DNA from 3 places in the Bacillus sp. Medicinal_06 genome. Region 3 is predicted to be linked to each of the others. Evidence: predicted binding sites of a transcription regulator. Region 3 holds the regulator's gene; each other region holds the start of a gene.
What was found. The regulator Rex, encoded in region 3, represses fermentation and respiration genes when NADH is low (regulators of the CRP and FNR family bind a similar motif). The targets are predictions, from matches to a motif close to TTGTGAAATATTTCACAA.
Positions count from the first base shown of each region.

Region 1: AC1M36_RS15265 (formate/nitrite transporter family protein) is a predicted target of Rex. The motif match lies at 1,649-1,666, and genes of this name have one in related genera.
Region 2: adhE (bifunctional acetaldehyde-CoA/alcohol dehydrogenase) is a predicted target of Rex. The motif match lies at 2,084-2,101, and genes of this name have one in related genera.

Region 1 is NZ_JBWYHD010000005.1:446,227-449,512, reverse strand. Features, by position in the region: gene AC1M36_RS15275 (prepilin peptidase) at 1-208, shown strand, start outside; partial or broken gene AC1M36_RS15270 (cyclic-phosphate processing receiver domain-containing protein) at 224-478, shown strand; gene AC1M36_RS15265 (formate/nitrite transporter family protein) at 713-1,564, opposite strand; gene AC1M36_RS15260 (TerC family protein) at 1,807-2,604, opposite strand; yybP-ykoY riboswitch at 2,684-2,858, opposite strand; gene AC1M36_RS15255 (TrkH family potassium uptake protein) at 2,897-3,286, opposite strand, start outside.
Region 2 is NZ_JBWYHD010000002.1:522,862-526,147, reverse strand. Features, by position in the region: gene adhE (bifunctional acetaldehyde-CoA/alcohol dehydrogenase) at 1-1,973, opposite strand, end outside; gene AC1M36_RS06275 (bifunctional cystathionine gamma-lyase/homocysteine desulfhydrase) at 2,233-3,286, opposite strand, start outside.
Region 3 is NZ_JBWYHD010000030.1:4,315-7,600, reverse strand. Features, by position in the region: gene groES (co-chaperone GroES) at 1-267, opposite strand, end outside; gene AC1M36_RS27600 (CPBP family intramembrane glutamic endopeptidase) at 682-1,425, shown strand; gene AC1M36_RS27595 (YdiK family protein) at 1,428-1,619, shown strand; gene AC1M36_RS27590 (redox-sensing transcriptional repressor Rex) at 1,648-2,277, opposite strand; gene AC1M36_RS27585 (ABC-F family ATP-binding cassette domain-containing protein) at 2,462-3,286, shown strand, end outside.

The DNA.
Region 1 (3,286 bases), on a different contig from region 3:
AGGCGATGTGAAATTTCTTTCACTGCTCGGATTTATAATAGGGGCGAAAGCAATTTTTATTGTGCTTTGCTTCGCTTCTAGCGTGAGCCTTTGTTTTTTCGGAATTGCTATTTTATTAAGACGGATGAATCGAAAACAAGCTTTACCATTCGGGCCGTTTATTGCACTGGGAACCGTCTGTTATTTGGTTATGGTATCTTTGGAGTAAAAGGAGAGATAGAGGATGAAAGTGTATATGGATGATCAAAGGCCTTGTCCATCCGGTTATGTTTTAGTAACAACGGTAGAAGAGGCTGTCAAAATTGTTAGAGACCATGATGTGAGTATTCTATCTCTCGACTATAATATGGGATGACGTCAGAAAAATGGTTTGAATTTTTTGGAAGTTTTTTGTACGGAAGGTCTTTACGTACAGGAAATTCATTTACATACAAATGATTCAATTGGTATGCAGTACATGTTAGAGCGGATAAAGTGAAACTTTAATCAGTAGGGAGCTTCATCCCCTACTGATTATTAGCCCTCACCAATCGGGCTTTTACGTGCAGTTGATCCTCCACCTAACTTCTTTGCTCTCATTGAATTTTGAGGTGGAGGTCTTACTGCACGTTAATGCGGGGTAAATAAGGGAAAGGAAGCGGGAGATATTTCCCGAAATATACAAGTGAAATGTACAGGAAGTTAAAAAGCTCCAAGGGATCCTTGGAACTTTTTAGTGTTTCACATGTGCTTGTAAAGGTATAATTTCTTCTTGTTGAATTGCTTCTAAGTTACCTTCTGCCAACTTAGGCTCTGGATTTTTTATAGTTAAATAATGATATACCATACCAACAAATACGGATCCACCAATAATGTTACCAAGTGTAACCGGAATTAAGTTATGGATAGCACCAGCGAAAGAAATTGTATCAGGATGCGGTGATACTAAAGATAATGCAAATAGTGATAAGTTTGCAATGCTATGTTCATAACCAGATAAGAAGAAAGTGAAGACAAGAAACATCATGATCAGTATTTTTGCAGTATCGCCTTTTACTTGAGAAGGAAGGAAACATGCCAGGCACACCAGCCAGTTACATAAAATCGCTTTGAAAAATAATTGCATTGTAGGTGTTCCCATTTTTACTTCAACGACTTTGCTCATTAAATGTTCATGATCAATTGCTTCGAAAATACCAGTTGCATAAAATAGGAATGCGAAAAATACTGCACCTGCTAAATTACCCGCATAACAAGCACCCCAATTACGAAGTGTATCGATAATTGTAGTTTCTTTTCGCAGAGTTGCAACTGTAAAATACATTGTATTTCCTGTAAATAATTCAGCTCCACCATATATAATTAAGATAAGTGCAATTCCAAAAAACATAGAAGCTGCTAAATATGTTCCGGGTGAATTTGCGATATGAAAAAAGTTACCTAGTTTAAAACATAATACAATAATAAAGCCGATATAGATGCCAGCTAGTGCAGCGCGAATGAAGTATTGCGTTGGATTTGCATCCAGCATTTTTTTCTTCTTCTGCGCAAGTTGTACAACGTAAGCTAATCCTTGTTCTAGCATAAGTAATACGCTCCTTTAGTGCATTGTCTGTAAATACTCCTTATATGAATAAAGTACACGTATTTACTCCTAGATTCAATAAGTTTGTGCAATATTTCACAAAAAGGACATACCTTGAAAATGAAAGCGTTAACAAAATGTAGTATAATATCATATGTTTGTAAAAGCAGAGGGGTAGTTTTATGTAGTAAAGTGAAACCTAATGGATTAGTTAATGTGGAGTAAATGAAAAAGCGCTGTTGTTACAGCGCTTTTTCATCCAAATTCTTTTGTGAAGTTTCGACAGTTGTATCTTTTGAGAAGAACCAACCGCCAGCTGCAATTCCGATTAATACAATCCAGAATCCTAATTTCCATGGAGTAGACTCTGGGAAACTGTGTGGAATAACACCTAAAGCAGGGTGAGCTAATGTGTAAACAGCTAATTTAACACCAACCCAACCAACGATTAAGAAAGCAGCAGTTTCTAATCCAGGTTTGCGTTTTAATAGTTGTACGAAAGCAGTTGCAGCAAATCGCATAATAATTAATCCGATCATTCCGCCTGCAAAAATAACTAGGAATTGTCCTGTATCAAGGCTACCAATTGTACCAAGGCCTGTTTTTGGTAAAGTCATTGCTAATGCAACTGCCGCTAAAATAGAATCAACAGCAAACGCAATGTCAGCAACTTCAACTTTAAATACTGTCCACCAAAAATTTTCTTTTTTCTTTTTTGATTCTTTCTCTTCATTTTCCTCATGTGAATTCTTCTTAACGTATGTTTTGAATAAGTGGTTACCAGCGATAAACATTAAGTAAATCGCACCGATTGCTTGCACTTGCCATACGTCGACTAAGAAAGAAATCATAAACAATGACCCAAAGCGGAAGACGAAAGCTCCTGCTAAACCGTAAAACAATGCTTTTTTTCGTTTTTCTTCTGGTAAATGTTTTACCATGATAGCAAGAACTAGCGCATTATCAGCTGCCAAAATTCCTTCTAATGCAACTAAAATTAATAATACCCAACCATACTCCAATAATAATGATACATCCATGTACATTCTCCTCTCATTTGTATAAATATTAAACAAGTGAAGAGGTTCCCCACTGTTTAGTTTCCCCATACTCCAGCCTATCAACGGTGGAATAAGCTAGAAAATACAAAAAAGACCTCTGCCGTTGATAGGCAAAGGTCTTGCTAGACATATGTAATGAAAATGCCAACAAAGCCGGAAGAACTAGGTTCTACGTAATGACGACTTTGTTTCCAAGAATAAATTCTTGGACGCTACTCCCCTTTGGAGATATGCTATTGTATTTTCATTATATAAGTAATGTAAATGTTTGTCAACCCGTTAAAATGTCTTCGTTCGGATATTTTATCTTTCTTTGTTTTTTACGTGCAAAAGCAAATGCTAATGTTAAAGGGCCCATTTTTCCAAAAAACATCATAAATATAATCGTTAGCTTTCCGATTATTGTAAGCTTAGGGGTAAGTCCCATACTCAGACCAACAGTCCCAAATGCTGAGAATACTTCAAAGGCACTCATTAAGAGTGGAACTTGTTCGGTGATACTTAAAATTAATATAGCGAAGAAAATAAATGAGATTGAAATGACTACAATGGCAAGTGATTTTACAATCAAACCATCTTTGATTGATTTTTTAAAGATGACAATATCATTTTGTTCTTGCAAAAATTTAAGTACTCCTAATAACATAATTAAAAAGGTTGT
Region 2 (3,286 bases), on a different contig from region 3:
ATTCCAGTATCTGCAGTTATATGCGGAGGTACTGTCATCACAAATTGTGGATCAACAATCGCTACATCTGGTGTTAATTCATAATCAGCAAGCGGATATTTTATATTGTTCTTTTTATCTGTAATAACCGCAAATGGTGTCACTTCTGATCCTGTTCCTGATGTTGTTGGGATTGCAACAAATTGCGCCTTGTTTCCAAGTTTCGGATATTTACATGTACGTTTTCTTATATCTAAAAACTTCTGCTTAATGCCAAAGAATGTTGTTTCTGGATGCTCATAGAAGAGCCACATTCCTTTTGCTGCATCCATTGCCGATCCACCACCAAGAGCGATTATCACATCCGGCTTGAAGCTTCTCATCATTTCGGCACCTTTAAATACCGTTTCATCTGATGGATCTGGCTCTACTTCAAAGAATACTTCCACCTTTACATCATTTGTATGTTTACGTAAATAGTGCGTTACTGTATCGACATATCCATGCTCAACCATTCCAGGATCCGTTACAATAAATGCTCGTGAAATATTCGGCATATTTTCTAAATATCCTGTCGCATGCTTTTCAAAATAAATTTTAGGTGGTAATTTGAACCACTGCATATTCTTTTTTCTACTTGCAAGTCTTTTTATATTTAATAGATGTGTTGCCGTTACGTTTTGAGAAACAGAGTTCTTTCCATATGAACCGCATCCAAGTGTAAGTGATGGAATAAATGCATTATATATATCACCAATTCCGCCTTGTGATGACGGAGCATTTACAATGAGACGGCACGCTTTCATACGTAAACCAAATTGTTTTTGTACTTCTTTATTTGTCGAATGAATAACTGCTGAATGTCCTAAACCACCAAGATCTAACATACCTTCACAATATGTAAATCCTTCTTCCAGTGAATTCGCTTTTACACAAGCTAATACCGGGCTTAGTTTTTCACGAGATAGTGGGTAATCAGCACCTACGCCTTTAACTTCAGCAACCAGCATTTTTGTATCTTCTGGTACAGTAATTCCCACTAATGCCGCAATATAATATGCTGATTTCCCAACAATATCACTATTTACTGCACATGTATTTTCATTAATGACAAGTTTCTCTAATTTTTTCCGTTCATCTTCTGTTACAAAGTAACAATTATTTGCTATCATTTCTTCTTTCACATGATTGTAAATTTCTTTGTCTACAATGATTGCTTGTTCAGAAGCACAAATCATACCGTTATCAAATGTTTTTGATAAAATTAAATCATTTACAGCACGTTTTACATGTGCAGATTTTTCTATATAACAAGGTACGTTTCCAGGTCCTACGCCTAAGGCTGGTTTACCAGTAGAATACGCTGATTTCACCATCCCCGCGCCTCCAGTTGCTAGAACGAGTGCAACACCTTCATGATTCATTAATTGCTTTGTCGCCTCAACAGAAGGTTTATCAACCCATTGAATACAGCCATTTGGCGCCCCCGCCTTCACTGCTGCATCATATAACGTTTTAGCCGCTGCAATCGAACAATTTTGTGCGGAAGGATGAAATGCAAAGATAATTGGATTTCTTGTTTTCATTGCGATTAACGCTTTAAACATCGTTGTCGAAGTTGGATTCGTTACTGGTGTTACCCCAGCAACTACACCGACTGGTTCTGCAATTTCTATCATTTCTTCATGGGGATCCTCATGAATGATTCCTACTGTTTTATCTTTTTTCATACTGTGCCAAATATATTCAGTGGCAAAAATATTTTTGATACATTTATCTTCATATACACCGCGCCCTGTTTCCTCAACAGCCATTTTTGCAAGTGGCATATGTTGGTCTACACCCGCAAGTGCCATTTCATGTACAATGTCGTCAATTTGCTCTTGTGTAAAATTCTCTAATGCTCGTAAAGCTTCCTGACCATTCTTCACCAACGTGTCAATCATCTCTGTTATTTCTTGCATTTCATTTACAACTTTCTCTTTGACTACCATGTAAATTCCTCCTATTCTGCTACTTGGTCTTAAAGAGTCCCTCACGGCCTTAATGAGTCCTTATTAGCGTAAAAAAAATAGAGTTACTTTTCCTACATGAATTCTATTATTTGTGAAACATTTCACAAATATATGTGTGAAGCATCATTTCTTGCTTTTACTATACACGAAATATTTTTATTTGTGTGTGTCTAATTTGTGAAAAAGTTCACAAATTAACCTTAAAAAAGCACCGCCCTCTTTGAGCAGTGCTTTTCCATTATGCTAAAGCCTGTGCTAAATCTTCAATTAAGTCTTCCCCATCTTCAATGCCGACAGAAATGCGGATTAATGTATCGGTAATTCCTAACTCATTACGGCGATCTGCTGGGATAGATGCGTGAGTCATTTGTGCTGGAATAGAAATTAAGCTTTCTACTGCTCCTAAACTTTCAGCAAGTGTAAAGTACTGTACTTTCTCAAGTACTTTATTTAGCGTTTCTTCGCTGTCTACATCAAATGAAATAATTGCACCGTATCCACCAGCTTGCTCTTTCGCTAATGCATGATTTGGATGTGCTTCAAGGCCTGGATAGTATACTTTATTTACTTTTGGATGATTGTTTAAAAACTCAGCAATCGCGCGTGAATTTGTTTCATGCTCTTCCATACGAATTCCTAATGTTTTTAAACCACGAAGTAATAAAAAGCTGTCTTGCGGTCCAAGAATGCCACCTGTTGAATTTTGAACGAAATGAAGATCTTCTGCTAATTGTGAGCTATTAACAACAACTAGTCCGGCAACAACATCGCTATGTCCCCCTAAATATTTCGTTGCACTATGAAGCACAATATCTGCTCCTAAAGAAATTGGTGACTGCCAGTATGGCGTCATGAATGTATTATCAATAATTGTTAGTAAACCTTTCTCTTTTGCAAATGTAGAAATTTGCTTAATATCTGTAATTTTTAATAGTGGATTTGTTGGTGTTTCTACATAAATTGCTTTCGTGTTTGGACGAACTGCTTCTGCTACTTCATCTACATTTGTTGTATCTACAAATGTATGTTCAATACCAAATCGATTCAATACTTTTGTAATTACACGATATGTTCCGCCGTATACGTCATCTGTTAAAATGACATGATCTCCTTTTGAGAATAACATAATCGTTGCTGTAATAGCAGCCATCCCTGATCCAAATGCAAATCCCGCATGACCATTTTCTAGCACTGCAATCATTTCTTCTAATGCTGCACGTGTTGGATTTCCTGTACGTGAATATTCGTATCCTTGGTGTTTACCAACCGCTTCTTGTTTATACGTACTTGTT
Region 3 (3,286 bases):
AATGTCACTTTCACGTAAAATCAAGTAGTCTGTACCTTCATATTTCACTTCAGTACCTGCATATTTTGAGAAGATGATAAGATCACCTGCTGCTACCTCTAAAGCAACACGCTCACCATTTTCAAGCACTCGACCAGTACCTACTGCAACAACTTTACCCTCTTGTGGTTTTTCTTTTGCAGTGTCTGGTAATACAATACCACTTGCTGTTTTTTCTTCTGCTTGAACAAGCTCAATTACAACGCGATCACCTAATGGCTTTAGCATGAACAATAACCTCCTCATTTTCCTATGTAAATTTTCTTTATTAGCACTCAAAGACTATGAGTGCTAACACACTTATAATAATAAATAATCTAAATTTCTTTTGCAAGTAAAAAAATCATAATTTTTTCGCAAATTACGATATAAACTTTTTCTATACAACAATAACAGCAATAATTCTCAAGAAAGCCTTTTTATATGAATCGGCTTTTCCACTTATCGTATGTTACAATATGAAGGATGCCATAAGTTATTTTCTCTATAGGTACTGCTTTTTCCTGTTATCTATTTCATTTTCAAATAAAGATTTACAAAAAAATAATAATACAAACAGTTATTACGTATCCCACGGCGGGATGTTCACATGTTTCCTCGCCTTATCTCATAAATTAGAGTTAGAAAGGATGGTTAACCCATTTGAAAAAACAATATTGGTGGATTATAGTTACATATATTCTGATGCAACTATCGGGAATTTTTGGCATATGGCTCCTTTTCAAAACAGGACTATATGATAATATGGCAGTTTCACGAGAGCAGAAAATGCAAATCATGGCTGGGCACTGGTCAATCATCAGCTTTTTTATTGCATTATGTATTATACTTTGGCTTCTTAGAACCGATATACGTGAAAGACATTTAGATACGAAGCGAGCTAGCATTCCTGCTACAATCGGCTGGATTTTTATCGGTTTCTTTTTAGCTATGTTTGCTCAAATACTTGCAGCTAATATTGAAATGCGATTATTAGGGATTAATCCTGGTTCTCAAAACACTCAAGATTTGATGGAAATAGCAAGAGCTACTCCATGGTTCCTTATTGTTATATCTATCATCGGTCCTATTTTAGAAGAGATTGTCTTTAGAAAGATTTTATTTGGAACACTCTATAAAAGATTTAATTTCTTTATCGCAGCCATTATTAGTTCGCTTGTTTTCGCGGCCATTCACTTTGATTTTACACACTTGTTAGTATACACTTCCATGGGGCTTGTTTTCGCTTTTCTATATGTGAAAACAAAACGAATCATCGTTCCTATTATGGCTCATGTCGCGATGAATACATTAGTCGCAATAACTCAAGTACTAGTAAGTAACGAACAAATACAAGAAATGATCAAACAAGCAGAAAAAATGCAAGGATTTATCGGAGGATTTTAAATATGAGGAACTCACCATTGTTCATGGCAGCACTGTATTTCCTTCTTGGATGTATCTTTACACGTTTCGCAATTACGAACGTTACAGATACAATTTGGAACTTTTGGACACTGCTGTTCGCTGCTATGGCAACAATTGATTTTAATTTGGCACTTCGACTTATCTTAGTCAAATTTACAAAGAAAAGGCAATAATAAAACGCAGAGGGATTTCCTCTGCGTTTTATTGTGGATAATTTTTCAAAAAATAAACGAGCGTTTGTAATTCTACAGCTAAATCAATATGATGAATTCTTATGTTTTCTGACACATTTAATCGTGCCGGTGTAAAATTTAAAATTCCATGTACATTTGTTTCGGCCAATCGATCTGCTACAGCTTGTGCAACGGTAGCAGGTACTGTTAATATTGCCACCTGTATATCATTTGTTAAACGTTCTTCTAATTCATCCAAATGATATACAGGAATTCCTCCGATTTCTTTTCCAACTTTCTCTTCATTGACATCAAACGCCATTTCAATCTTTGTATTATTATTTTTCGTGAAATTGTAATGTAAGAAAGCGGTCCCTAAATTACCCACTCCAATAAGTGCTACACGTGTTATATCATCTTGATCGAGCGTTTCTCGGAAGAATGATAGTAAATAATTCACATTATATCCATATCCCTTTTTCCCTAACGCTCCAAAATATGAAAAATCTCTCCGAATTGTTGCTGAGTCTACCTTTACCGCCTCACTCAATTCTGCCGATGAAACACGTTGCTTACCAGAAAGAGATAAATTTTGGATAAATCGATAGTATAGAGGCAATCGTTTGGCAGTGGCCTGTGGAATCTTTTGCTGATCCATGTAACCTCTCCTCTCTTCCTATCTTTGTTCACAGATTTAAAATAAATACATAAGTTTAGCACTTATGACTTTCCCTGTATAATAGAGAGAAGAATTCTCTCTTTATTTTAAACTATACACTATTTTTAGTATGATTGAGAAATATAAACATGGCAAAGTTAAGAAATTATTTGAGGTGAAAACATTGATTTTATTACAAGTGAATGGGCTTTCAAAATTATACGGTGCTGAAACAATTCTTGCAAACATTAAATTGGAAGTCCAAACAAAAGATCGAATTGCACTAGTTGGTCGAAATGGTGCTGGAAAATCTACATTATTAAAAATAATTGCCGGTGAATTATCTCACGATGGTGGAGAAATTATAAAGCCAAAAGATGTTTCTATTGGTTATTTAGCCCAAAATACAGGTTTGGAAACTTCTTTAACAATTTGGGATGAAATGCTTACCGTCTTTACACATCTGCAGCATATGGAGAAGAAACTTCGAAGGTTAGAGCAGGAAATGGGTAAGGAAGAGAACTTTTCAAATGCTGCTACGTACGAGAAATTACTCGCTGATTATGATCAATTACAGTTAGACTACAAAGATCAAGGTGGTTACCAATATGAAGCGGATATTCGCTCCATTTTAAGTGGACTTGGTTTTCCAGCGGAAACACACCAAACAACAATTTCCACATTAAGTGGCGGACAGAAAACAAGACTTGCTCTTGGGAAGCTACTATTAACAAAACCAGACTTACTCATCTTGGACGAACCAACAAACCATTTAGATATCGATACATTAACATGGCTTGAACAATATTTACAAGGCTATCCTGGAGCTATTTTAATCGTGTCCCACGATCGCTACTTTTTAGACAAGCTTGTTACACAAGTATATGAAATTTCTAATAAAGAGAGCAGACGATATGTTGGTAACTACAGTAAATATTTAGATTTAAAAGCTGCACTATATGAGCAAGAAATGAAACGTTATGAGAAACAACAAGAGGAAATCGCTAAA